Regions from separate parts of the Stenotrophomonas sp. Steno-C17 genome, predicted to be linked through region 1. Evidence: predicted binding sites of a transcription regulator. Region 1 holds the regulator's gene; each other region holds the start of a gene.

What was found. The regulator FliA, encoded in region 1, starts transcription of late flagellar genes. The targets are predictions, from matches to a motif close to TAAAGTTTNNCNNNCNNNGGCCGATAA.
Region 2: a site for FliA is predicted at 3,327-3,353, ahead of AC06FA_RS00980 (methyl-accepting chemotaxis protein). Genes of this name have one in related genera too.
Region 3: a site for FliA is predicted at 2,940-2,966, ahead of AC06FA_RS12040 (methyl-accepting chemotaxis protein). Genes of this name have one in related genera too.

Annotation. Positions count from the first base shown of each region.
Region 1 is NZ_JBWJPD010000007.1:36,748-43,601, reverse strand. It holds gene motD (flagellar motor protein MotD) at 1-903, opposite strand, end outside; gene AC06FA_RS08195 (flagellar motor protein) at 905-1,645, opposite strand; gene AC06FA_RS08190 (chemotaxis protein CheA) at 1,747-3,588, opposite strand; gene AC06FA_RS08185 (protein phosphatase CheZ) at 3,591-4,196, opposite strand; gene cheY (chemotaxis response regulator CheY) at 4,196-4,588, opposite strand; gene AC06FA_RS08175 (RNA polymerase sigma factor FliA) at 4,608-5,351, opposite strand; gene AC06FA_RS08170 (MinD/ParA family ATP-binding protein) at 5,348-6,235, opposite strand; gene flhF (flagellar biosynthesis protein FlhF) at 6,222-6,854, opposite strand, start outside.
Region 2 is NZ_JBWJPD010000001.1:214,448-221,301, forward strand. It holds gene AC06FA_RS00960 (alpha/beta fold hydrolase) at 1-836, shown strand, start outside; gene AC06FA_RS00965 (hypothetical protein) at 911-1,282, shown strand; gene AC06FA_RS00970 (PA2169 family four-helix-bundle protein) at 1,492-1,944, shown strand; gene AC06FA_RS00975 (NAD-dependent epimerase/dehydratase family protein) at 2,120-2,998, shown strand; gene AC06FA_RS00980 (methyl-accepting chemotaxis protein) at 3,458-5,992, shown strand; gene AC06FA_RS00985 (DUF2628 domain-containing protein) at 6,072-6,458, opposite strand; gene AC06FA_RS00990 (hypothetical protein) at 6,675-6,845, shown strand.
Region 3 is NZ_JBWJPD010000011.1:126,451-133,304, reverse strand. It holds gene AC06FA_RS12065 (MFS transporter) at 1-1,195, shown strand, start outside; gene AC06FA_RS12060 (hypothetical protein) at 1,301-1,579, shown strand; gene AC06FA_RS12055 (hypothetical protein) at 1,576-1,764, shown strand; gene AC06FA_RS12050 (SOS response-associated peptidase) at 1,783-2,526, shown strand; gene AC06FA_RS12045 (hypothetical protein) at 2,633-2,902, shown strand; gene AC06FA_RS12040 (methyl-accepting chemotaxis protein) at 3,045-5,171, shown strand; gene AC06FA_RS12035 (EAL domain-containing protein) at 5,350-6,854, shown strand, end outside.

The DNA.
Region 1 (6,854 bases):
GCCCGCAGGCGCGGCGGCATCGGTCTGGCCGGTGGCGGCGTTCAGGCGTTCGCCCAGCGGGTCCACCGCATGGCTGGTGTCGGCCAGGATGATGACCATGACCCGGCGGTTGCGGTTGCGGCCCTGCGCGCTGTCATTGGCATCGCGCGGGCGGAACTGGCCGTAGCCGACCATGGCCAGGCGCGAGGGCTGCACACCCTGGTCGGCGAACAGGTGGACCACGCTGGCGGCGCGGCCGGCCGACAGCTCCCAGTTCGACGGGAAGGTGGCGGTGGCGATGGGTACGTTGTCGGTGTGGCCTTCCACGCGCACGCTGTTGGGCACATCGCGCAGCACCTCGGCCAGGCTGGCCAGGGTCTGCCGTGCATGCACGTCCAGCGCCGCCGAGCCGGTGGGGAACAGGATGTCACTGTTGATCTCCACCTCGATCCACAGTTCGGTGCGGCGCACGCTGATCATGCCGCGGTCGATCAGCGGCGACAGCGCGGCGGTCAGGCGATCGGCAATGCTGCTGAGCTGGCGCTCGGCGCGGGCGATCTGTTCCTGGTTGTGCACCGACACTGGCATGCGCATCTGCGAGGCCATCGACGGCAGCAGGGTGGGGTCGTGCGAGGGCGCCGGCGCGGAAGGGCCGACCTTGGTGCCGGACTTGATGACCGACGGGCTGTCCCAGCCGCCACCCTGCACCTGCTTGTTGCCCACCTGCACCGGGTTGATGGTGCGCGGGGCGCCGCCGAAGGCATCGGTCAGCGCATCGGCCATGATGCGGTACTTGCCCTCGTTCACCGAGGAAATGGCGTACATCACAACGAAGAATGCCAGCAGCAACGTCATCAGATCGGCATAGGGGATCGCCCATGCTTCATGGTTGGCGTGCTCTTCGTGGTGCTTGCGGCGGGCCATGTCAGTGCAGGAAGCCGGAAAGGTTGGTTTCGATGTTGCGCGGGTTCTCGCCCTGGGCGATCGAGATCAGGCCTTCGATGACCATTTCGCGGTCGCGCGAGTTGTGTGCGATCACGCCCTTCAGCTTGGCCGCGATGGGCAGGAACAGCAGGTTGGCCGAGGCGATGCCGTAGATGGTGGCGGTGAACGCGGCGGCGATGCCGTGGCCCAGCTTGCTGGGGTCGGCCAGGTTCTTCATGACCGCGATCAGGCCCAGCACGGCGCCGATGATGCCCAGCGTGGGTGCGTAGATGCCCATGGCTTCGAATACCTTGGCGCCGGCCTGGTCCTGGTGCTCCTGGCTGCCCAGTTCGATTTCCAGCATGTGCCGGATCGACTCGGGCTCCACCCCGTCCACCAGCAGCTGCAGGCCCTTGCGCAGGAACGGATCGCGCTGTGCTTCGACCTGCGATTCCAGGCCCAGCAGGCCCTGGCGGCGGGCGATGTTGCTCCATTCCACGATCTGCTGGATCAGTTCGCGACGGTCGCTGTGCGGCGGGCGCACGACCCAGCGCACGATCTTGAAGGCATGCTTGAACACGGCCGGCGCGGTGTGCAGCAGGATGGCGGCCACGGTACCGACGATGACGATCACAAAGGCGGCCGGCGACCACAGCGAGGCCAGGCCGGCGCCCTTCAGAATGCTGCCGCCGACCAGCGAGGCCAGGGCAAGGAAAAGTCCAATGAGGCTGAGTCTATCCATGGGTCCGGTATCGGCGTGTGTGAATGGGACTTGAGACACCGGTGGCGCGTGTACAGACGGTAGTCACAGTTTTCGGGGTGCCGGGCAGGGCCCGGCGGGCGTCATCTCAGGCCGTCCACGTCCAGGATCAGGGCCATGCGGCCATCGCCGATCAGCGTTGCACCGGCGTAACCACGCAGGCCGCGCAGGGCCTTGGGCAGCGGCTTGATGACCACTTCTTCGCGGCCACGCACCTGGTCTACCACCAGCCCGAAACGGGCCTCGCCGGCCTGCAGCACCACGATGGTCAGCAGGCTGGAGGCGGCCGGGGTGACATCCAGCCACTGCCGCAGATCGATCAGCGGCAGCGTGTGTGAACGGCGATCGAGCACGGCCCGCCCGTCGAACCAGCCCAGCGAGGTGCGCGGTGCATGCAGCACCTCCATCACGCGGGCCAGTGGCAGGGCGTAGACATCCTCGCCGGCCTGCACCAGCAGGGTCGGCAGGATGGCCAGGGTGAGCGGCACGCGGATCAGGAAGCGGCTGCCACGGCCCAGCTCGGACTGGATCTGGATCTGCCCGCTCAGTTCGCGGATGCGCGACTGCACCACGTCCATGCCCACGCCGCGGCCGGAAATATCGGTGACCTGCTGCTTGGTGGAGAAACCGGGCAGGAACACCAGGTGCAGGCATTCCTCGCTGCTCAGGCGGGCGGCGGCTTCCGGGTCGATCAGGCCCTTCTCGCGGGCTTTGGCGCGCAGCTTTTCCGGGTCGATGCCAGCGCCGTCGTCCTGCACTTCAATGCTGACGTAGTCGCCTTCCTGCTGTGCCGACAAACGCACATGGCCCATGCGCGGCTTGCCCTGCGCTTCGCGCAGGTCGGGCATTTCCACGCCATGGTCGATGGCGTTGCGCACCAGGTGCACCAGCGGATCGGCCAGCGCTTCCACCAGGTTGCGGTCCAGTTCGGTTTCGGCGCCGATCAGTTCCAGATCGACTTCCTTCTTCAACGAACGGGCCACATCGCGGGCCACCTTGGGGAAGCGCGAGAACACCTTGCCGACCGGCTGCATGCGGGTGCGCATGACCGCCGACTGCAGGCGTGCGGTGGCGATATCCAGGGTGGAGACCGCACGGTCCAGCTCTTCATCGCGCAAGCGGGTGCGCAGGGTCTTCAGGCGGTTTCGTGACAGCACCAGTTCGCCGATCAGATTCACGATCGCGTCCAGGCGCTTGGTGTCCACGCGCACGGTGTGTTCGGCCTCGGCCAGCGGCTTGGCCGCGGCGGGCTTGGCCGGCGCGGCGGCAGGGGTCGGCGCCGGGCGCGGTGCCGGGGTGGGGGCCGGCGCTGCAGCCACCGGCTTGCTGCCGGGTGCGGCGCCGCCATGCAGCTGGTCCAGCAACGCTTCGAATTCGTCTTCGCTGATCAGGCCGTCGTCGGCCTTCTTCGCCGGGGCCACCGCGGTCGGTGCACCGCCGCCGTGCAACTGGTCCAGCAGGGCTTCGAATTCGTCGTCGGTGATCAGATCGCTGCCGCCGGCGGCCGGTGCGGCTGCCGCCGAAGTGCTGGCAGCTGGCGCGGCGCCGCCATGCACGTCGAACTGGGCGATCAGTTCCGGCGGGGCGTAACCCGGTTCGGTGCCGGATGAAACGGCGTCGAGCATGGACTGCAGGTAGTCCAGCGACTGCTGGGCCGCGTCGAAGTGGTGCGACTGCAGCACCGCCTGGCCGGCACGGGCCGAACCCAGCGCTTCTTCGGCGGCGTGGCACAGCTCGACCATGGCGGTGATGCCGAGGAAACCGGCGCCGCCCTTCAGCGTGTGGTAGCCGCGGAACACGGCATTGAGCTGTTCGCTGTCCTGCGGTGCCTGTTCCAGCGACACCAGCTGTTCGCCCAGGCGATCAAGGATCTCCTGTGCTTCGATGATGAAATCGGCAGTGATGTCGTCGGCAACCGCGCTCATGCTTACAGCCCCAGGTCCGACAACAGGTCGTCGGCGTCGTTCTGCGAGACCGCGTGGCGGTCCAGTCCCTTCAGTGCCGGCCCGGCCAGTTCCGGGTCGGTGCGATGCTGTTCCGGCGGCAGGCCGAGCGCGCCGAAGCCTTCGTGCACGCGGCGGACGATGCCGACCACGCGACGGATGATCTGTCCGGTCAGGTCCTGGTAGCTCTGGGTCAGGGCGATCTCGGTCAGGTTGTGGCGGATGCGCTCCAGCTGCACGTCCTGGCCCGGCTGCAGGCCGTCGGCGCGCAGCTGTTCGGTCAGGGCGCGGCATTCTTCGGCCAGGTCCAGGGTGCGGTGGGTAGCCTGTTCGGTCATGGCCACCACGTGGTCCAGGCGCGCGCAGGCGTCGTCCAGCTCGCCGGCCTCGTCGGGCACGGTGGGCAGCTCGCCCAGGGCCTGGCCCAGTTCACGGGCCAGCCGCGAAAGGCCGCTCATCATCGGCTGGGTGCGTGCGGCCACCAGGCTGTCGATGCGCTGGCGCCAGGCGCTCTCGTCGCCCGCTTCCAGTGCATCCAGTGCTTCCTGCAGGCGCAGGGCCAGGGCGCTCTTGTCCACCGTGGTATCCATCAGGCGCTGGCCGCCAGGCGTTCGAAGATCTTGCCCAGCTTCTCTTCCAGCGTCTGTGCGGTGAACGGCTTGATGATGTAACCGTTCACCCCGTTCTGCGCCGCCTCGATGATCTGCTCGCGCTTGGCCTCGGCAGTGACCATCAGCACCGGCAGGGTCTTCAGCTTGGCATCGGCACGGATGGCCTTGAGCAGTTCGATGCCGGTCATGACCGGCATGTTCCAGTCGGTCACCACGAAATCGAAGGGCTGGCTCTGCAGCAGTGACAACGCAGCATGCCCGTCCTCGGCTTCGGCGGTATTGGTGAAGCCCAGATCGCCCAGCAGGTTCTTGACGATGCGACGCATGGTCGAAAAGTCGTCAACGATCAGGATGCGCATGTTCTTGTTCAAAGCAGAGTTCCTTTGTTGTTCAATTCTCGAGGCCGGCGTCGGCCGCCTCGAAGACTTTCAGTCGGCCACGCAGGCGCAGCACTGCCTGGCCATGGATCTGGCAGACCCGCGATTCGCTCACGCCGAGCACCGCGCCGATCTCTTTCAGGTTCAGTTCCTGCTCGTAGTAGAGCGAAAGCACCAGTTGTTCGCGTTCGGGCAGGTGGCCGATGGCCTTGCCCAGTTCGCGGCCGAATTCGCCGCGTTCCAGCACCTGCTGCGGGGTCGGGCCGCCCTGGGCGATGGTGTCCAGCTCGCCCTGGTCCTCGATGCGCGATTCCAGGCTCAGCACCTGGCCGCGCGAGGCGTCTTCCATCAGGCGCAGGTAGTCGGGCAGCGGCATTTCCATGGCCGCGGCCACTTCGGTAGCGCTGGCGGCGCGGCCGCTGCTCTGTTCCAGGCGGCGGATGGTGGCGGCGGCATCGCGTGCACGGCGGTGCACCGAGCGCGGTACCCAGTCACCACGGCGGATCTCGTCGATCATCGAGCCGCGGATGCGGATCGAGGCGTAGGTTTCAAACGAAGCGCCCTGGTCGGCGTCGTAGCTGCGCGAGGCTTCGATCAGGCCCATCATGCCGGCCTGGATGAGGTCATCCACTTCCACGCTGGCCGGCAGGCGCGCGGCCAGGTGGTGGGCGATGCGCCGCACCAGGTCCGAGTGCTGCACGATGACATCGGTGGCCGAGGCGCGCTGCACCTCTTTGTACTGGGCTGCGCCTTTCATGCGGTCACCCCGCGCTGCTTCAGGATGCGTTCCAGGAAGAATTCAACGCCACCGCGCGGCTCGGTCGGGGCCTGCCAGCGGGCGGTGCGGCGGGCGATCTCGGTGATCGCCAGCGCGGCCGGGCTGGACGGGTAGGCCTTCACCACCGGCTGCTGGCGCTGCACCGACAGGCGCAGCCAGTCATCCTGCGGCACGCAGCCCAGGTAGTTCAGCGAGACATCGGCCAGGAACTTTTCACAGACGCGGGTCAGCTTTTCATACAGCACGCGGCCTTCGTTGGGGTCGCGCACCATGTTGGCCACCACCTGGATGCGGTCCACGCCACGTTCGCGCGACAGCACCTTGATCAGTGCGTAGGCGTCGGTGATCGAAGCCGGCTCGTCGCAGACCACCACCACGGTGTCCTGCGCGGCCTGGCAGAAGGTCAGCACGCCGTCGTTGATGCCGGCGGCGGTGTCCACCACCATGATGTCCAGCTCGCGTTCCAGCTCGGAAAACACGTTGACCAGGCCCACGTGCTCGGCCGGGGCCAGTTCGGCCATGTGCCGGCGGCCCGACGCGGCCGGGACCACCAGCACGCCGTTGGGGCCTTCGATGATCACATCGTCCAGCGAGCAGCGGCCGGCCACCAGGTCGGCCAGGGTGAAGGTCGGGTTCAGGCCCAGGATCACGTCGATGTTGGCCAGGCCCAGGTCGGCGTCCAGCAGCAGCGTGCGCTTGCCCATGCCGGCCAGCGCCACGGCCAGGTTGGCCGACACGTTGGTCTTGCCCACGCCGCCCTTGCCGCCGGTCACCGCAATGGTGCGCACAGGGCCCAGCGGCTCGCTGCGGGTGGCCGTCAGCGGGAAGGTGGTGGTCAGCTTGGCGTACTCACGCGACGGCATGGTTGAACTCCGGGTTGCAGGGCATATCGGCCGCTCGGCGCAAATCTTCAAGGCGAAGTACAAGATTGGCTGCAGATGCACGGTGCAGGTCGTCCGGCACGTCCTGGCCGTCGGTCACCCAGGTGATCGGCAGCTGGTGGTCCACGGCCACCGACAGGGCGTTGCCGAAGCGGCCGGTCTCGTCCAGCTTGCTCAGCACCAGGCCCTGCAGGTTGGCCGCGCCGAAGCGGCGGACCACCTCGTCCATGTCGCCGAAGCTGGTGTTGGCCGGCAGCACCAGCAGGGTGCGGACCTGGCGGGCGGCGCGCAGCCACTGCAGCTGGGCGGCCAGCGCACGGTCGCGCGGGCCCAGGCCGGCGGTGTCGATCAGCACCAGCTTGTAGTCCTTCAGGCGTTCCAGCAGCTGGTCCAGGTCGGTGCCGCTGTTGGCCTCGTGCACCGCGATGCCCAGCTGGCGGCCGTAGCCGTACAGCTGTTCACGGGCGCCCACGCGCAGGGTGTCGGTGGTGACCAGGGCGACATCGCGGGCGGCATGGGTTTCGGCGAAGCGCGAGGCCAGCTTGGCGATGGTGGTGGTCTTGCCGGCGCCGGTGGGGCCGACCAGCGCGATCACGCCGCC
Region 2 (6,854 bases), on a different contig from region 1:
CCGCCAGCTACATCACCACCGCCGATGGCGTGCAGCTGTACTACAAGGATTGGGGCCCGAAGGACGGCCCGGTCGTCACCTTCAGCCATGGCTGGCCGCTGAACTCGGACAGCTGGGAATCGCAGATGATCTTCCTGGCCAACCACGGTTACCGCGTGATCGCGCACGACCGTCGTGGCCACGGCCGTTCCAGCCAGCCCTGGGATGGCAACGACATGGATCATTACGCCGATGATCTGGCCACGGTGATCAACACCCTGGACCTGCACGACGTGACCCTGGTGGGCTTCTCCACTGGCGGCGGTGAAGTGGCGCGTTATATCGGCCGCCATGGCACCGGCCGGGTGAAGAAGGCCGTGCTGATCAGCTCGGTGCCGCCGTTCATGCTGAAGACCGCCGACAACCCCAACGGTCTGCCGATCGAAGTGTTCGACGGTATCCGCAAGGCGCAGATGGACAACCGCGCGCAGCTGTACAAGGACATTCCGTCGGGTCCGTTCTACGGCTTCAACCGCCCGGGCGCGAAGGTTTCCCTGGGCCTGATCGACGCCTGGTGGGCGCAGGGCATGCAGGGTGGCCACAAGAACACCTACGATTCGATTGCCGCGTTCTCGGCCACCGACTTCCGCGCCGACCTGAAGAAGTTCGATGTGCCGACCCTGGTCATCCACGGTGATGACGACCAGATCGTGCCGATCGATATCTCCGGTCGCCAGTCGGCCAAGCTGATCAAGGGCGCCAAGCTGATCGTGTACCCGGGTGCGCCGCACGGCCTGACCGACACCCACAAGGACAAGGTCAACCAGGACCTGCTGGCCTTCCTGCAGCAGAAGTAGGGCGTCAGCGCCCCGGCACAACCTGCCGGGGCGTTGTCACGTGAGGGGAGGGCATCCAGCTGCGATAATGGGCCATGCACACCGCGTCCCTCACCGTCACTCTTGAAGCTGCGTTCCTGGGGCTGCGCGCGCTGCCGTGGTTCGCGCTGGCGCACAACAGCCTGAACCCGCGCCTGGTCCTGCACGCCGACCGTGTGGAATACCGCGTGCTGCGCCGCCATGAGCGGCCCTACAGCGCGATTGCCGAAGTGGACTACCGCAACTGGCGCACTACCCAGAACATCGTGCTGGCGTTTGAAGGAAGCGCATTCACCTTCATTGCCAATACCGGAGTGCTTGGCCGCACGCGAGGGGCCATTGCGCGACTGCAGGCGCAGGGATGTGTGCTGTCACCGCGTGCGCAGGCGCTGTTAAGCGCGAGTGCGAATGAGGATGCGCCGAAATAGGCGTTTTCCGCGTGGTGGAACACTGAAATTGCTGCAACCACGTGAAGCCGCTGCAACGCCGCGTGAAGCAGTCAGCGCCGGTTCTACAGCGTGATTCCCGCATCAATCGCTGCTCACCTGCACCGCACACGCGTTCGATCACTGTGGCTGCGCACGGCAACGGTCATGCACCGCTGCCCCTTCCCGCAGATCCGAAAAGGAGCCACGCCATGAGCACCCAGTCCACCATCGAAAGCCGTCTGAACGACCTGATCGAAATCGCTCGCGACGGCAAATCCTTCTATGAAGAAGCGGCCACCAAGGTGAAGGATGCCGAGCTGTCGGCGCTGTTCACCCGCATCGCCGGCGTCAAGGCGCGCATCGTGACTTCGCTGAGCGGCGCAGTGGCCGCCACCGGTGGCAAGCCGGCCGAGCACGGCACCCTGGTCGGTTCCATGCAGCAGTTCTACGGCAAGGTGCGCGCGGCCTTCGGCGATACCAACTACGGCTATGTGGCCGAGCTGGAAGAATCGGAAGACCGCCTGCTGGGCGCGTTCAAGGACGTGCTGAAGGAAAACGACCTGCCGCCGGCCGTGCGCCAGGAAGTCACCCAGTGGCTGCCGGACGTGCAGGAATGCCACGCGGTGATGCGCACCCGCAAGCACGCAATGAAGGCGGCTTGATCGCCTGATCGTTTCTGGCTGACCCCCACCAGCCAACCCGGGCCCCGCCATGTGGCGGGGCCTTTTGTGTGCGTCCGCGCACAACTGCAATCTGCCGCTATCGCCGCGGTCGCATGGCCTGCCTAGAATCGCTTCATCCCGGTACGTTCCGGGCGCTGTCGAGTGAATGGATTCCATGAAGATTCTGCTGACCGGAAGTTCCGGCCGCATCGGCCGCGCGATCTTTGGTGCGCTGGCGGCGCAGCACGAGGTGATCGGTCTGGACCGCAGCCCGTTCGCCACCACCCGCATCGTGGCCGACGTGACTGACCGTACTGCGCTGCAGCGCGCCCTGGAGGGCGTGGATGCGGTGATCCACACCGCCGCGCTGCACGCGCCGCATGTGGGGTTGGTGGACGAAGCGGTGTTCCAGGCCGTGAATGTGGATGCGACCGTGCAGTTGCTGCAGTTGGCGCGGCAGGCCGGCGTGCCGCGGTTTGTGTTGACCAGCACGACCGCCCTGTATGGCCATGCCGTGGTGCCCGGCGGCTGCCGCTGGATTGACGAAGACACCCAGCCGCTGCCGCGTACCGTCTATCACCGCAGCAAACTGCAGGCCGAGGCGCTGGCCGAGGAGGCGGCGTCGGACAGCTTCAGTGTGCGGGTGCTGCGCATGGGCCGCTGTTTCCCTGAACCGCCCGAGCGCATGGCGCTGTTCCGCCTGCATCGGGGCATTGATGCACGCGATGTGGCCAGCGCGCATGCGGCGCTGCTGCTGGACGAAGGCGGGGCGTTCCAGCGCTACATCGCCTGCGGGGCCAGTCCATTCCAGCGCGAGGACTGCCTGCAGCTGGCCGTCGATCCGCGCCAGGTGCTGGCGCGCCGCGCGCCGCAGTTGCTGGCCGAATTCGAGCGCCGCGGCTGGCCGCTGCCGCCGTCGATCGACCGGGTATACGACAGCGGCCGGCTGCAACAGCAGTTGGGGTGGCAGCCGCGCCATGGGCCGGAAGAAGTGTTGCAGCAGTACGCCGCCGGCAGCATTGAAGTGTTGCCCCGCGCGATGGCCCAGCCCTGAACGCGGCGGGCACCGCGCCAGTCGAGCAAGCTCGACTCTACGAACGGCGATGAAGCCCGGCAGACACCCGGGTTTCCCGTAGCGTCGAGCTTGCTCGACGGCCATGAAGGTCGGCCGGCATCGCGCCAGTCGAGCAAGCTCGACTCTACGAACGGCGCGAGCCGGCCGGCACCCGCGTTCCCCGTAGCGTCGAGCTTGCTCGACGGCCATGAAGGTCGGCCGGCACCGCGCCAGTCGAGCAAGCTCGACTCTACGAATGGCGCGACGCCCCGGGCACGTGGCCCCGCCCGCGATGCTGAGTACGTTCAGCTTCGGCAGCCAGCCCGGCTCAACCTGTGCGGCGCGCGGCCGTTAACCCGGTGCGCGCCTTCTTCTGGAAGGTGGCCCGCGCGAGGGATCGCGCATCTGCGCGGTGCCCCCACCGGTGCCGGTTGTCCTGAATCACCTGCGGATCCTTCCATGTCGCCTTCCCGTTCTACGGCTGCCCGTCGCCCCGGCAGCATTGCCCACAAGCTGATGCTGGGCACCGCGCTGATCGCACTGCTGTGCTTCGGCCTGACCGCCTTCCTGATCTACCGCCAGGCCAGCAGCAGCCTGATCAATGCTTCGCGCCAGACCATGGCCAGCGAAGCCAATGCCGAGGCACGCAAGGTCGCCGCCGATCTGGGCACGGCCTTCGCCAGCAACGACGCCATGGCCGAGGCCGTGCTGGCCCAGCGCGAGCGCGGCGATGTGCCCGACCGCGCCAGCCTGGCCGCGATCATCGGCGAACAGCTGCATGCCCACCCGGAATGGCTGGGCAAGAGCACCATGTGGGAAGCCGATGCCTTCGATGGCAAGGACGCCGAGTTCGTGAACACCGAGGCGCACGATGCCACGGGTCGCTACATGAGTTACTGGGCCTGGCAGGACGGCAAGCCGACCCAGTCGACGATGACCGACTACACCGAAAATGCCAGCGGCTCCAGTGATTGGTACGTGGGCCCCAGCCGCGACAAGCTGCCCAAGGTCAGCGAACCCTACGCCTACGACATCGGTGGCCAGCAGGTGCTGATGAGCACGCTGAGCACGCCGATCGTGGAGAACGGCACATTCCTGGGCGTGTTCACCGTCGATTTCTCGCTGGCGGCCCTGCAGAAGCATCTGGCCACCCTGGCCCCGATGGGTGCCGGCCGCGTTGAACTGCTGTCGCCGAAGGGCGTGGTGCTGGCGGCCGCCAATGCCGCTGAGATCGGCAAGCCGCGTACCGATGCGGGCACCCGCGCGATGCTGCAGCAGATTGCCGCCGACAAGACCGTGGAAGCCTTCGAGCCGGATGATGCCGGCAACGTGCGCCTGTACGTGCCGCTGAAGATCGGCAATGCGCCGCAGCGCTTCGCGCTGGGCGTGGTGGTGCCGCATGCGGTGATCGTGGCCGAAGCGCGCCAGCTGCTTTGGCTGACCCTGCTGGTGGGCGTGGTGGCTGCGCTGACCCTGAGTGCTGGCGTGTACGTGCTGCTGCGCCGCCTGGCGATCCGTCCGCTGGCCGAAGCCGTGCGCATTGCCGGTGACGTCGCTGCCGGCAAGCTGGATTCGGCCATGCCCGCGCGCAGCAACGATGAAGTGGGCCGTCTGCTGGACGCGATGCAGGCCATGCGCGGGCAGTTGCAGGCGGTCATGGCTGCCCAGGCCGAGATGGCGCAGCGCCACGACGCCGGGCAGATCAGCTACCGCATGGATGCCTCGGTATTCCCCGGCGAGTACGGCCGCATGGTGGCCGACAGCAACCAGCTGGTGGCGTCCAGCAATGCGGTCACCCAGCGCCTGGTGGAGGTGATGCAGCGCTACGCCGTGGGCGACCTGAGCGTGGACATGGATGCCCTGCCGGGCGAAAAGGCGGTGTTCACCGCCGCCATGGCGACCACCAAGCACAACCTGGGCGCGATCAACGATCAGATCCAGCAGCTGGCCGCCGCTGCTGCTGCCGGTGATTTCGCCGTGCGTGGCGATGCCCAGCGCTTCGAGCATGATTTCCGCCGCATGGTGGAAACCCTGAACACCATGATGCAGGTGAGCGACCACAACCTGGCCGCGCTCTCCACGCTGCTGCGCGCGATCGCCGCCGGTGACCTGAGCACCCGCATGCACGGTGACTTCCACGGTGTGTTCGCGGTGATGCGCGACGATGCCAACAGCACCGTGCAGCAGCTGACCCAGATCGTCGGCCAGATCCAGCAGTCGGCCGCCAGCATCCGTCTGGCCGCCGGCGAGATTGCCTCGGGCAACAACGATCTGTCGCGCCGTACCGAAACGCAGGCGGCCAACCTGGAAGAAACCGCGGCATCGATGGAAGAACTGACCTCCACCGTGCGCCAGAACGCCGAGCACGCGCAGCAGGCCAACAGCCTGGCGGCGTCGGCGGCCGGCGTGGCCAGCGAAGGCGGGCAGGTGGTCGGCCAGGTGGTGCAGACCATGGAACAGATTGAAACCTCGTCGCAGCGCATTGCCGAAATCATTTCGGTCATCGACGGCATCGCGTTCCAGACCAACATCCTGGCGTTGAACGCGGCGGTGGAAGCGGCGCGCGCCGGCGAACAGGGCCGCGGCTTTGCCGTGGTGGCCAGCGAAGTGCGCGCACTGGCGCAGCGTTCGGCAGGGGCGGCCAAGGAAATCAAGGAACTGATCGATGCCTCGGTGGCCCATGTGGGGACCGGTGCGCAGCTGGTGCACGGCGCCGGCCGCACCATGCAGGAGATCGTCGGTCAGGTGGGCCGGGTGAACGACATCATGGCCGAGATTTCGGCGGCCTCGCGCGAACAGTCCGCCGGCATCGAGCAGGTGAACCAGACCGTGGTGCAGATGGACGAGACCACCCAGCAGAACGCGGCGCTGGTGGAAGAAGCCACGGCCGCGGCGCGGGCGATGGAAGAGCAGGCCGAACAGCTGGCGGTGGCGGTGTCGCGCTTCCGCCTGCACGCCGATGCCACGGCGGCGAAGGTGCTGCGCGCCGCCTGAGGGCTGGAAAAAAGACGCCCGGCGGGGGCCGGGCGTCGTTTGCATCCTTGCCGCGCATCCGTGCGCAGGTCTGATGGGCTCAGAACATTCCTTCAAACGGGTTCCAGCTGGTGCTGCCCTTCACCTTTTCCAGGTAGTAGGCGTAGTTGGTGCTGGACGCCACCAGGAAGCTGGTGGCGATCCACAGTGCGCGGACCACGATCTCCGGCAGCATGAAAGCCAAGACAATCAGCGCGCAGTAGATGCCGATGACCACGATGGCCTTGCGCCACATGCCCAGGATCAGCAGATAGACCCAGTTGAAGAAGAACGCGAACAAGTTGACGTTGATCTTCAGGCGGTCGCCGAAGGAAAGCGCCTTCCAGGCCTGCTTGAAGCCCGGTTCCTTGGGGGCGCCGTGCTGCTGGAAGAAGTTGAAGCGGAACTGCCACTTCGGGCTGAAGTGGTTGAGGTCTACAGCATTCATCGAGTAGGGACATCCCTGTAAGAAAACGTTTTCATGATAGATGTGCGCGCATTCAGGCGGTACAGGTTCGCGTCAAAAATGTGACGCTCTGCTCATGACAGCGCCGCGGCGGGCCGTCGCACCGTCACCCACCCGCCTTGTTTTTAGGATAGGGTGCGCAGTTCCCCAGTCGCCCCGGGCTTGCCCAGGCGCTGGCGGAATGTCCATGGAGGTTGCATGACCACAGCTGCTACACCGGAAAACGCACCGGGACCGGTGCTCCTGCCGACACCTGAAGTGGTGCAGGCACAACAACTGCTCGCCAGCCAGCAACTGGCGGTGGCGATGGCGCGTGCCCGCGCCGCTGCCAGCGGCCCGGCCAACACCCCGGCGCTGGCCGACGAATGATCCATCCGG
Region 3 (6,854 bases), on a different contig from region 1:
GAGCCCCAATTCTTCCCTGGCCGCACGGCTCACGCCGCGCCAGCGCACCCTGATCATCATCGCCCTGTCGCTGGGTGGCTTCGCCATCGGCACCAGTGAGTTCGCCAGCATGGGCCTGATGCTGGAAATCAGCCGCGGCCTGGCCATCAGCGAAACCCAGGTGGGCCACCTGATCAGCGCTTATGCCATCGGCGTGGTGGTCGGCGCCCCGATCCTGGCGTTCGTGGGTGCCAGCTTCCCGCGGCGCAAACTGCTGCTGGTGCTGATGGGCTTCTATGCCATCGGCAACCTGGCCAGCGCACTGGCGCCCAACTACGCCACCATGCTGATCGCACGCTTCGTTGCGGGGCTGCCGCACGGTGCCTACTTCGGCGTGGCCATGCTGGTGGCCGCAGCGATCAGCCCGGCCGGCCAACGCGGCCAGGCGATGTCGCGGGTGCTGCTGGGCCTGTCGATCGCGATCCTGATCGGCAACCCGCTGACCACTTGGCTGGGCCAGCAGGTGAGCTGGCGCACGGCGTTCGCCCTGGTCAGCCTGCTGGCGATTGCCACCGTGGTGATGATCGCCCGCTTCCTGCTGCCCGACCCGGACGAGGTGCGCACCTCGCCCATGCGTGAACTGCGCGCCTTCAACACCACCCAGGTCTGGCTGGCGCTGGCCATTGGCGCGGTGGGCTTTGCCGGCATGTTCTGTGTGTTCACCTATCTGGCGCCCACGCTGGTGCAGGTGACCGGCGTGGCCGAATCGTGGATGCCGCTGGCGGTGGGCGTGTTCGGCATCGGCGCGATCATCGGCAACATCGCCGGTGGCTGGCTGGTGGACAAGTTCCACTTCAAGGCCGCCGCGGTGGTGCTGGCCTGGTCGATCGTGATGCTGCTGCTGTACCCGGTGGCGGCGCAGTCGGTGTGGACCATCGGCCCGATGATCGTGACGGTGGGCACCATGGGCGCGCTGGCCGCGGTGCTGCAGACGCGACTGATGGACGTGGCGGGCGAAGCACAGACGCTGGCCGCCGCGTCCAACCACGCCGCCTTCAATACGGCCAATGCGCTGGGGCCGTGGCTGGGCGGCATGGCCATCAGTGCCGGCTTCAGCCCGGCGACCACGGGCTACGTGGGTGCGGCCACCGCAATCGGCGGCCTGCTGTTGTGGTGTGTCTCGGTGATGGTGGACCGCCGCCGCAAGGCCGCCTGAGGCCCCGCACACAGCACTTGCCGCTGGCAGGGGCTGTGCAAGCGGCTGGATTTGATCTCGCCACCGCATCGGGCTGACGGGGTCATCACAGGTGGAAGTGTGACGATGAATGCACCTTCCCCTGGCCCCCTTCCCCTCATGTCGGACACCGGTCATTTCGCCATTCGCGCCTTCGAGGCCGTCTTCAACATGGCCGGCGGGGTCGAACGCATCACCTCGCTGACGGTGACGTGCAACCACTGCGAGGCCACGACCTCGTCCACCGAAGGCAATCTATTGCACCTGCCGGGCGGCACCCTGTTCCGCTGTGAAGACTGCGGTTGCCATCAGGCCGTGAGCAATGCACGCGTGGCCGACTGGCAGCCGCGCGTGCTCGGCGTATGAACATGGACGCGTCACTGACCGGCGCACAGCGACGGATCCTGCAGGCCATTGCCGATGCGGAACAGGTAGACAGCGACGCCGCGACCTGGGCGGTCGCGGCAGGCCTTGCCGTGCAGGCCGAGGACGGTGACATCGACCTGACCCCGCGAGGACGCGACGTGCTGCAGGCACATCCGCCGCGTTGAGGCAGCGACGGAGCGGTCATGCGACGTTTCGTGCAGGCCTTCGTGGACGCGGACAGCTTCCCTGCTGCCCTGCCCGGTGACGTGGCGGCAGCACTGGCAGCGGGAGATGCGCGCTACAACATCGGCAAGGACGGCCACGCCTGGGTCTGGGCGGCCGGCGCCGCCGATGACGCGACCACGACGGTCGTTGCGGAGATGCAGTGGGGCCTGGTGCCGCGCTGGTCGAAACAACCGTCCACGCCCTACACCACCGTCACCGCCCGGCTGGAGCGCGCACCGCGCAGCCGCATCTTTGCCGATGCCTGGAGCAAGCGGCGCTGCATCGTGCCGATGACGGGCTATTTCAAATGGGACCGGCAGCGACGACCGCCCTGGCCGATGTTCGTGCAGCGCCAGGATGGCCTGGCCCTGCTGGCGGCGGGGCTATGGGAACACTGGCAGGACGAGGCCGGCGACATGCGCGACACGTTTTCGATCCTGACCGATGGCAATCCGTCGATCCCGGCGCCGCTGTCTGCCGATGGGCCGGTGTTCGTGGAACCCGCAGCGGCGTCGGCCTGGCTGCGTGGCGAGCTGACCACCCCGGCGCAGCTGCGACGACACGCGCATACCGCCGTGCTGGAGGCTGCCTATGTCGGCCTGGGTATCCGCGACCCGCAACGCGACGATTACACGCTGCTGGAGCCGGTGAACCCGGATGCGCTGCGTGCCGACAGCGCGCTGCCCGATTGGGATGGCGATGCACTGGATGACGATGCGTGAGCGGCGGGATTGGGGTCAGAGCCCTTTCCGCTGGAAAGGGATCCGACCCCTTGAAAATCCCTTGAAAAACACATGGCGTGGATGTGGCTTGCGGCACAGTGCAGCCATGCAGCACCGCCCCTCCCCTGCCCGCCATGATGCCGTCGCCCTGCAGGCAGGGCTGTTGGGCAGCGTGCTGGGTGTGGGCCTGTTCAAGGCGCTGGCGCTGTCGGGCGTAGTGTCGGGCTCGCTGATGGGCATGGGCCTGTGGCTGCTGGCCTGTGTCCTGCTCGGTGCATGGGCATTGGCCGCAGGCCTCGCCTGCCTGGCCCTGAGCCGACGCGTATTCGTGCTGATGGTCGCGCTGTCGGCGGTGTTCGCGCTCTGCATTGCTTGATCCGCAGGCGCCTTCGAAAAAATCCGAGCCCTTGCGCTAAAGCTTCAGTCTGCAGCGCCGCTATCGTCTTACTGCCTGCCGGGACTCTCCTGTGCAGACACGCCCGGCAGTCGGGCCTACGACGACTACCGGACTTCACAAATTGAACACACTGCGCCGCTTCAAGGTAGGCACCCGCCTTACCGCTGGCTTCTCCATCCTGCTGTTGATGATCGCCACCATTCTTGCGATCGCCCTGCACAGCAACTACAAACAGCGGCAACAGTTCGACAACGCGGTGAATGTACGCGTGACCCGCATGGGCGAGCTGTACGACATGCTGATCATCAACAAGGAACTGTTGCTGCTGCGCCGCGATATGCTGCTGCGCCGTGGCCAGGAACTGGACCGCGACCTGGCCACGGTGCAGGCGCAGACCGCCCGCTACGATCAGATCTGGCAGCACTTCACGGCACGCCCGGCCACCAGCCCGCTGGCCCAGACCATGCGTGACAAAGTGGCCGCGCGCCAGCAGGCCACGCAGACCGTGCTGGCCGAGCTCGATGCGCGAATGCGTGCCGGTGATTTCGCCGCCGCCGACGCTCTACTGCTGGACAAAGTGGCGCCGGCCGCGGCGCAGTGGAACACCGCACTGAGCGAGTTCGCCGACCTGCAGCAGACGCTGGTGGCCGAAGCGGCAGCGGAGATGCAGTCGCTGGCGGCCCGTACCACCGGCCTGCTGACCCTGTTCGGCGTGGCCAGCCTGGCGCTGGGCATCCTGGCCGCATGGCTGATCTCGCGCAGCCTGACCGTGCCGTTGGCACGCGTGCAGGCCTCGATCAATGCGGTGACCCGTGGCGACCTGAGCGTGCGCGCCCAGGATGACAGCCAGGACGAAGTGGGCCAGATGCTGCGCGCCACCGATGGCATGGTGCAGCTGCTGCAGCGCTTCTCGCAGCAGACCCGGCAGATGATCGACCTGCATGCCGCAGAGGACATCACCCACCGCATGCCGACCGACTTCCCGGGCGTGTACGGCGAACTGGCCGAAGGCATGAACACCATGGTGTTCGAGCATCTGGACGCCATCGTCGATGCGATCGAAGTACTGAACGAGTACGCCCAGGGGGATCTGCGCCGCAGCGCGCGGCGACTGCCGGGCAGCCGCGCGATCCTGCATGAATCGATGGATGCGGCAAAGGCCAGCCTGCATGCGATCAACCAGGACATCCAGCGTCTGGCGCGGGCGGCGGCGGCCGGTGACTTCAGCGTGCGCGGCGATGCCAGCGCCTACCAGCACGATTTCCAGCGCATGATCGTCGACCTGAACCAGTTGATGGAAACCGCCGATGGCAGCCTGAAGGCATTGTCGGTGGTGCTGGGCGCCATGGCCGAGGGCGACCTGACCCGCCGCCTGCAGGGCAGCTACCAGGGCGTGTTCGCGGCCATGCAGCGTGACACCAACCGCACCGCCGAGAACCTGTCGAGCATCGTCCAGCGCATCCAGACGGCGGCAGCATCGATTGCCAACGCCTCGGACGAAATTGCCGCCGGCAACGCGGACCTTTCGCGCCGCACCGAAAGCCAGGCGGCCAACCTGGAGGAAACGGCCGCGTCGATGGAAGAGTTGACCTCGACCGTGCGCCAGAACGCCGAGCATGCCCAGCATGCCAACGCTGCATCGCGCAGCGCCGGCGACGCCGTGCAGCGCACCGCCCGCGCGGTGCAGGATGTGGTGCAGGTGATGCAGCAGATCGATGCTTCGTCGCAGCGCATTGGCGAGATGGTCGGCCTGATCGACGGCATCGCGTTCCAGACCAACATCCTGGCGTTGAACGCTGCAGTGGAAGCGGCGCGTGCCGGCGAGCAGGGCCGCGGCTTCGCCGTGGTGGCCAGCGAGGTGCGTACCCTGGCCCAGCGCGCGGCAGCGTCGGCGAAGGACATCAAGGCACTGATCGAGGCCTCCGGCCAGAGCGTGCAGTCGGGCATCGGCATCGCCCGCCAGTCGGAACAGGCCATCGAGCAGCTGCGTGCGGCCGCCGCGCAGACCGACACGCTGATCCAGCAGATCGCCCAGGCCAGCAGCGAACAGGCGTCCGGCATCGAGCAGGTGAACCAGACCATCGCGCAGATGGACGAGGCCACCCAGCAGAACGCCGCGCTGGTGGAAGAAGCCAGAGCATCGGCGCGCGCCATGGCCGACCAGGCCGCCACGCTGGACCAGGCCGCCGCGACGTTCCGGATCGCTCCCTCCGGCGCGCATCGCGTGGCATTGCCGCACGCGGCCTGAGTCGCTGCCCTGCCCCGCCCTGTCCAACTGAAGCATTCAGTGGGCAGGGCACAGGCACTGCCCTGAAATACCCGGCGCCACACCGCCTTCGCGCCGCCTGCGGCATGCTGGCGGTGTATCGCGCCCCCACTGCCGTAACGATTTCCCGTACATGCCCGCCAGCCGTGATGAAGAACGAATGTCCACCCTCGCCGGCCTCAATGCGCTGGGCGAGATCAGTGGCGCTTCCCTGGACAGCCTGACCGAGCTGGCCACCCACACGTTCAACGTACCCGTGGCCTTCGTCTCGCTGCTGCAGATCGACCGCCAGCGGCTGGTCTCGCGCCGCGGCCTGGCGGTGTCGCAGACCCATATCCGCGATTCCATCTGCGCCAGCACGATTGGTTCACCGGAAACGCTGGTGATCGACGATCTGCTGCAGCACCCGCGGCATGCCAGCAATCCGCTGGTCGCTGGCGAGCCGCACTTGCGTTTCTATGCGGGCGCACCGCTGGTGGCGCGCAATGGCGTGGCGATCGGCGCGTTCTGCGTGATGGACGATAGCCCGCGCACCCTGTCAGACGCCGAGCGTCGGCAGCTGGAGACGCTGGCGCGGGCAGCCATGAACGAACTGGAGCTGCGCGCGATGAGTGGCCGCAGCGACCCGGTGAGCGGCCTGCCGGATCGCCAGCAGTTCATGCTGGACCACGACGCGCTCGCCGAACGCGAGCCGGGCACGTTCATGCATGCGGTACTGGTGGATGTATTCGATACCGCCGTGTCCACCGAGGCCGGGCAGGTGCTGGGCATGGCGCCGCTGGAAACCCTGATACGGCGCACCGGCGTGCGCTTGAAGGTGGCGCTGGACGGCCTGGCGCAGGTGTACCACGTGGGCGTGGCGCGCTTCGCGTTCGTGCTGGAGCTGGAGCAGGCCAGCGCGGTGGAAGCCCTGCTGGCCGAACTGCAGGCACGGGTCACCCGGCCGATGATGGCCGCCGAAGTGCCGATGTCACCGGGCTTCCACGCGGGCGTGTGCGAGCTCACGCTCGGCGAGCACAGCGCCGGGGAAGTGATCCGCCGCCTGCTGGTGGGGCTGAGCGCTGCGGTGTCCGCCCGCGCGCCCTTCCGCTGGTATTCGCAGGGCCACGATGCCAGTACCCGCCGCGGCTACCGGCTGGCCACCGATGGCCGCACCGCGCTGCAGCAGGACGAGTTCCACCTGGTCTACCAGCCGCGTTTCCGCGCCAGCGATCTGCAGCCCGTTGCGGCCGAGGTGCTGATTCGCTGGAACCATCCGCAGCTGGGCCCGGTCAGCCCGGCCGAGTTCATTCCGGTGTTCGAACGCACCGCGCTGATGCACGGCATCACCGACTGGGTGGTGGACCGTGCGCTGGACCAGCTGGCGCGCTGGCACGCCGATGGCCTGCCGTTGAACCTGTCGATCAACTACTCGGCACGGGACATGGCCCGCGAAGGCGCGGCCGAACGCTTGATTGCCGGGATCGACCGGCGTGGCCTGGCCTGTACCCAGGTGGAAGTGGAAATCACCGAAAGCCAGTGGCTGCGGGCCGATTCGCAGCAGGGCATACAGCTGAAACGAATGGCCGATGCGGGTATCCGCGTCGCCGTGGATGACTTCGGCAGCGGCTACAGCAACTTCGGTTACCTGACCGAACTGCCGATCAGTACGCTGAAGCTGGACAA